Regions from separate parts of the Enterocloster bolteae genome, predicted to be linked through region 1. Evidence: predicted binding sites of a transcription regulator. Region 1 holds the regulator's gene; each other region holds the start of a gene.
What was found. The regulator Rex, encoded in region 1, represses fermentation and respiration genes when NADH is low (regulators of the CRP and FNR family bind a similar motif). The targets are predictions, from matches to a motif close to ATTGTTAANTANTTAACAAT.
Positions count from the first base shown of each region.

Region 2: a site for Rex is predicted at 967-986, ahead of pckA (phosphoenolpyruvate carboxykinase (ATP)). Genes of this name have one in related genera too.
Region 3: a site for Rex is predicted at 894-913, ahead of asrA (anaerobic sulfite reductase subunit AsrA). Genes of this name have one in related genera too.

Region 1 is NZ_CP022464.2:2,886,931-2,889,201, forward strand. It holds gene abc-f (ribosomal protection-like ABC-F family protein) at 1-868, opposite strand, end outside; gene CGC65_RS13410 (redox-sensing transcriptional repressor Rex) at 1,032-1,694, shown strand; gene acpS (holo-ACP synthase) at 1,715-2,134, shown strand; gene CGC65_RS13420 (bifunctional ADP-dependent NAD(P)H-hydrate dehydratase/NAD(P)H-hydrate epimerase) at 2,094-2,271, shown strand, end outside.
Region 2 is NZ_CP022464.2:2,583,402-2,585,672, reverse strand. It holds gene pckA (phosphoenolpyruvate carboxykinase (ATP)) at 1-890, opposite strand, end outside; gene CGC65_RS12105 (NanQ anomerase/TabA/YiaL family protein) at 1,131-1,595, opposite strand; gene CGC65_RS12100 (cell wall hydrolase) at 1,681-2,271, opposite strand, start outside.
Region 3 is NZ_CP022464.2:2,622,696-2,624,966, reverse strand. It holds gene asrA (anaerobic sulfite reductase subunit AsrA) at 1-837, opposite strand, end outside; gene CGC65_RS12250 (cadherin-like beta sandwich domain-containing protein) at 1,121-2,271, opposite strand, start outside.

The DNA of each region.
Region 1 (2,271 bases):
CCCTGCGGATGGATTTTTCCCGGTTAAAGGATTTAAGCTTGGCAATGACGGCCTCCTGGTGCCTGATTTCCTGCTGCTGATTTAAGTATGCCCGGATTCTGGCGTCCCGAAGCATGGCTTTTTTGTCGCTGTAGGCCGTGTAATTGCCGCTGAACACGGTCCCGGTTCCATTGTCCAGCTCCACGATTTTTGTCACCACCCGGTCCAGGAAATAGCGGTCATGGGCAACGATGATTACGCTGCCGCTGTAGGTCTTAAGGTATGTCTCCAGCCAGGCGATGGATTCCATATCCAGGTGGTTGGTGGGCTCGTCAAGGAGCAGGATGTCAGGCTTGGTCAGCAGAAGCTTGCCCAGGGATACGCGGGTTTTCTGGCCCCCGGACAGGGCGTTGATGGGCTTTGAAAATTCCTCCTCGGCAAAGCCAAGGCCCTTTAATACGCCGGTGATTTCACTGCGGCAGGCATAACCGCCCTCCAGCTCAAACTGGTGGGTCAGGCGGCTGTATTCCTCCAGCATGTTTTCTAAACCTTCGCCGGACGCGCTTTTCATATCCAGTTCCAGGGAGCGGATGCGTTCTTCCATCTGAAGGATGGGGCGCTTGACCTCCAGCAGGGCGTCGTGGATGGTGCTCTCGCTGTCCAGGTCCTGGTGCTGGGCCAGGTAGCCGATGGAGGCCCCTTTGCTCAGGGCCACGCACCCCTCGTCACAGGCCAGTTCCCCGATGATGATTTTGAGGAGAGTGGACTTGCCGGCGCCGTTGATTCCGACAATGGCTGCCTTTTCATGGTCCTCCAGGTGGAAGGAAACCTGCTTTAATATATGTTTCTCTCCAAATGATTTGCTTATATTGCTGCATGATAAAATCATGGTAAACTCCTTTAAAAACGACATATTTAGCTCTCCCAAGTATAATATACGGAGACGATTTTTTCAAGAACATATGTAAACGGTTTGACATTTTTTTGACGTGTGTTTATAATAGAACTATTAAGGTTTTGACAGAATTGCACAATGGGAAGGTGGATACATCATGGAACGCAAGGAGATTTCGAAGGCAGTCATATCCAGGCTGCCCCGTTATTACCGTTATTTAGGTGAATTAATAGAGGAAGGTGTGGAGCGCATATCCTCCAATGAGCTGAGCGCCAGAATGAAAGTGACCGCGTCTCAGATCCGTCAGGATCTGAATAATTTCGGCGGATTCGGCCAGCAGGGCTACGGTTATAATGTTAAGTACCTCTATTCAGAGATCGCCAAAATACTTGGGATTGACAGACAGCACAATGTGATCATCATCGGAGCAGGAAACCTGGGACAGGCCATTGCCAACTATACGAATTTTGAGCGCAGGGGCTTTGTTATCAGGGGAATGTTTGATATTAACCCCAAACTGATCGGCCTGGTCATCAGAGGGATTGAGATTCGCTCCGTGGATGATTTGGAAACGTTTATCAGGGAGAATGAGATTCAGATTGCTGCTCTGACCATCCCGAAGACAAAGGCGCCGGAGATTGCGGACCGCCTGGTAAACGCGGGAATCAGGGCTATCTGGAATTTTGCCCATACGGATTTGGTGGTACCGGAGGATGTGGTGGTGGAGAATGTGCACCTGTCCGAGAGCCTGATGCGTCTTTCCTACCGGGTCAGCAGCATGTATGACCTGCAGGAGGAGAAAAAGAACGCGTTAAAGTAAATGTTTAGGAAGACAGCACCATGATACTTGGAGTTGGAACAGATTTAATTGAAATCAGACGCATGGAAAAAGCCTGTAAAAAGGATTATTTTGTGGTGCGTACATTTACGGATATGGAAAGCCGGCAAGCAAAGGGGTCCGCCTCTAAGCTGGCCGGCTCTTTTGCTGTGAAGGAAGCGGTTGCCAAGGCTTTGGGGACAGGGTTTCGGACCTTCATGCCCATCGACGTGGAGGTGCTCAGGGATGATATGGGAAAACCCTATGTCCGCCTTTACAGAGGGGCCCTTAAGCGGTTTCAGGAGATGGGAATGGAGCGTCTGGAGGTGTCCATCACCAATACAAGGGAATACGCCATGGCGTTTGCAGTGGGAGAAGGAAGGATAAAGGAGGTACAGCCAAATGAGGATGCTGGTAACGGGAAAACAGATGAAGGCCATTGACGCATACACCATCCACACCATAGGAATCCCCTCCCTGGTCCTGATGGAGCGGGCAGCTCTTAAGGTGGCCCTGGCAGCGGAGCGCCTGTGGGAAAAGGGGGATGTAATCTGGGCGGTGTGCGGCACCGGCAACAACG
Region 2 (2,271 bases), 300 kb from region 1:
GCATTGTAGATGTCCGGCTCAGAATCCTTATCCAGGTTAATGACCTTTGCATAGCATCCGCCCTCGAAGTTAAATACGCCGTTGTCATCCCAGCCGTGCTCGTCATCACCGATAAGAAGACGCTTGGGGTCTGTTGAAAGAGTGGTTTTTCCTGTTCCGGAAAGTCCGAAGAAGATTGCGGTGTTCTCACCGTTCATATCTGTGTTGGCAGAACAATGCATGGATGCAATGCCCTTCAGAGGCAGATAATAGTTCATCATTGAGAACATGCCTTTTTTCATCTCTCCGCCGTACCATGTGTTCACGATTACCTGCTCGCGGCTGGTAATATTGAACATAGCGGCTGTCTCGGAGTTCAGGCCTAACTCCTTGTAATTTTCCACCTTTGCCTTGGAAGCATTATATACAACGAAATCCGGCTTAAAGTTCTCCAGTTCCTCTGCGCTTGGCTGGATAAACATGTTTTTTACGAAATGAGCCTGCCACGCAACCTCAACAATGAAGCGGATTGCCATGCGGGTATCCTTGTTTGCTCCACAGAATGCGTCTACAACAAACAGTCTCTTGTTAGAAAGTTCTTCCAGGGCAATCTTCTTTACTGTATCCCATGCTTCCTGGCTGGCCGGATGATTGTCATTCTTGTACTCGTCCGTTGTCCACCATACAGTGTCCTTTGAGTTCTCATCCATGACAATGAACTTGTCCTTAGGGGAACGACCTGTGTAAATACCAGTCATGACATTCACTGCACCAAGTTCGCTTACCTGGCCTTTTTCATACCCCTCCAGAGTTGGTTTAGTCTCTTCTTCAAATAACATCTCATAGGAAGGATTATAAACAATTTCTGTGGTTCCGGTAATACCATACTGACTCAAATCTACATTTGCCATCATTCATTTACCTCTCTTTCATTTTATCGAAATCCTTTTCATTATCTCATTTTGTGAATTAAAAGTCAATATTTCAATTAACAAAATATTAGCAATGAAATATCAGCAAACATGAGGTAGTCTCCAGGGGCATAAAAAAGGACCGGCCCGCTGATACCGGATACAGCGGGCCGGCCTTTTTTCCTGCGCTTTCTTAAAATCACGCTTCAATCACGTTTTATTACGCATTTAATATATTTTTTAATCCTCTTTGATTTTTACAATCACCTTTTTAATCGGTGCCGGCTCTCCGTTGGCAGCCTTTGGCTTATGGGCATCCCATGGGTTAAAAATCAGATACTGTCCGGCTCCGGTCACAACCCTAAGTCCGGGGGTGGTGTTCTCAAAGAATACCACATCCTTATCCGGATTATATGGAACCTTTACAGTCATCTCATGTACCGGCGCGTAGCTCATAATCTCGCTGCCCTCAATCACGTACTGGATATCGGTGTAATGCTCATGTGCCTCATATTTAGCCTCCTCCCACGGGATGGTGGTGTAGGCTGTTACATTGGCATACACGTTTTTGCCGTCAATCTCATACTTTCCCGGCTCCAATGCCTCAAGGTCCGTATTCTGAAGGAAATCCACGGCCTTGGCATATCTGCCTTCAATCCCTAAATTCCTGTAAAAGTCCAGGTTCTTCTTCTCATCAAAAATCATATTCCATTCTCCTTTGTGGCATTTCGATTTTCCAATTCCTAGTATACACCTAAAGCCGCAGGAAACTCAATCCTTTTTTATCTGATTATCGGAAGAACTCATGTCCGTCATGGGCAAAAAGGTAGGTCAGCCGCCTGTCGAACCAGGAGGCAGCACTGCCGGATGCCCTTCTGTTCATAAAATACAGGGCTCCGTTGGAATAATCTTCACCGGCCAGGGCACGGTCCACGCATTCAATGGTTTCCGCTGTGACCTTTACCGTGTTGATGGTGCCGTTGGATACCGGCTGAAACTGGGATGGCTGGTATACAACTGCCTTTACGCTGTCCGGGAATTTTCCCGACAGGACACGGTTAATGATCACATCCGCAACCAGTATCTTTCCCTTGGGGTCGCAGATTCCCGCCTCCGCCTGGACAATGCGCAGGAGTACCTGGTAATCTTCATCCGTATATTTAATCCTTCTGGCTGCCCGGCGCTCTTCCTCCGCCTTTTTCCTGGCCTCCTCTTCCTGTCTCTCCTTTAATATCTGTTTCTGAAGTGTCTCAATCTGGGTCTGTGCAGCTGCCTGCTTTCTCTGTTTCTCTCGGACGTCCGCTTCCAGCAGCGCACCGGCCAGATGCTGGCCTTCACTGTCTGTGTTTAAATGTCCGAATTGTACTTTTGCTTCAGTAAC
Region 3 (2,271 bases), 260 kb from region 1:
GAAGCTCATGCCGCCTGCCATGTCGGTGAAGTCCTTTACCTGGCAGGAGGCGGAAGTCCTCTTGCGCTCTCCTACATTGCGGTTCTCATTGTATATGATATCCGTTGTGGTAAAACAGGTACAGGTGCTGCACGCCACGGTACAGGCGCCGCAGGAGATGCACCGGCCGTCAAACTGCCTCCACATGGGATGTTCTTTAAGCTTTGTCAGAACCTCCTTATCCGGAATCTCCGGCACGGTAAGGGTCAGCTCATTTTTTTCCACAAACTGCGGTTCAAAGGGACATTCCTCCATGCCCTCGAAATAGGAGGCAAATGCATGGTCCTTTACCTGGAACTCCAGCCCGTCTTCCCCGAAACGGACTGCCATGGAATAATCATCGGTTTTGTTGGTTCCCATGCTGGCACAGAAACAGGTATCCCAGCCCTCGCCGCACTCCATCATCACGATCTTTACCTTCTCGTTCATGCGTTTATAATATATATCCTCATAGCCGCCGTTGGTCAGGTAGATCTTTTCCTGGTGATGCTGTGCGTGGATATCGCAGGGCCGCATGAATATAAGCAGCTTCTTGGAACCGGCCTTGCTTTCAATGAATTCATCCTCTGTGAAATAGAACAGAGACTGGGTAATGGGACTTAATACCTCCTTGGCCGGAAAATCCGATTTTTCCCTGTACTCGATTTCCTCCGCCCGGTCCACCCTGGCGTACTTAATCAGGTCTGTGTCGGAATACCTGCCCTTACCCACAAAACGTTTTGGCGCCCATATCTCATACTCTTCCTGAAGCTTTGCAAACATCCTGTCGGCATCCTTCAAATCCATTCTGTATCCCATGAAATGCCTCCTCCTTTATTCTTTTATCCTTTATATATACTCTATATTAAAAGGCTTATGTTATTATTATAACAACCCCAAAAAATAAAGTATAATTATATATTGTGATGGTCTGATAATAAATTTTTATCATTAAGGATTGTCTGGGCCGGTGAAGGCGCGTACGGCCAGGGCAGCACACAAAAGGCAGCAGCCGCGGGAATATCCCGGATAGCTGCTGCCTTTATGGTCTGTTAATTCTATTATACCTAATTACAAATATACTTAACTACAAATATATTAATTACAAATCAAAAATCTCAAAATCATCATCCTGTCCGTCCGGTTTTGCAGGCACCTGCTCTGCTTCTCTTCTGGCAGACAGCTGTTCCTGCGTCACAGGAGGCTTCTGCCTGGATGCCGGGGCCTGGGCCGGTGTACGCTCCGGATTCTGAACCGGCGCATGAGCTGGTGTCCGGGCCGGCGCATGAGCCGGGGCCTGGACCGGCCTTGCAGGCTTCACCGGCTTCTTTACCGGAGTCTCCACCTGAGGCTCTTCCTCCTGCTCATAGACATCTTCTTCCTCATCATAGATGTCCCCGTCCTCTTCGCCCACCGGATAATCCTCCTCCGGAAGGTCTCTGTAGTCCTCATCGTCATCGTAGACAGAATCATCCTCATACTCCCGGGATTCATCGTATTCATCAGAGTCCTGGTATTCATCCTCACCGGCATATTCCTGATAATCCTCTGAATTCTCCAAAAGCTCAGGCTCCTCTGCCTTTTCCTTCCTGCTGTTTCTGCCCCGGCTGCCCCGCGGACCGTCCTTCTTGTCACCCAGTTCATCCCGGCTGCCGCCCTTTTTCCCGGATCCCCTGGTAAATACCACCACCAGAAGGATGACCAGCAGAATGATTGCAATGACAATGGTCACAATCAGCAGTATCTTAAGGAGACTGTAATCATCGTAAATCTTGTCGTATGTAAGGGCCAGCTCATCGTACACTTCCTTTGTCACGGAACCGCTGATGGCCGGATCCTCAAAGTAACGCTGGATGGTCCTCTCATCGTCCTTCATGTCATACCGGTAGAAGCCCTTTTCTCCGGCCTCATTCATACCGTACACAACACAGTACTGATGCTCTGCCTCAGAGCCCCATACCCAGCCCTGTACCTTGTGGCCGTCGATATTAATGGTGCTCTCCTTGAATCCCTCCGGAACTTTGACCTCAGGATCAGGCGGAAGAATGGTGATAACGCGCTCGGCAATCCGCATCCTTACCTGGGAAGAAGCATCGGCATCCGCCGCACTGGCGCCGCCCTCTGCCTTGGTCACCACGATAACATATTCCTTGATGGTCTCGCCATCCTGGGCTGTCACACGGCATGTCACACGGTTTTCGCCCATCTGGAGGCCTTCGTTTCCGCTGACCACCTTGGTGGCATTCTCATCCG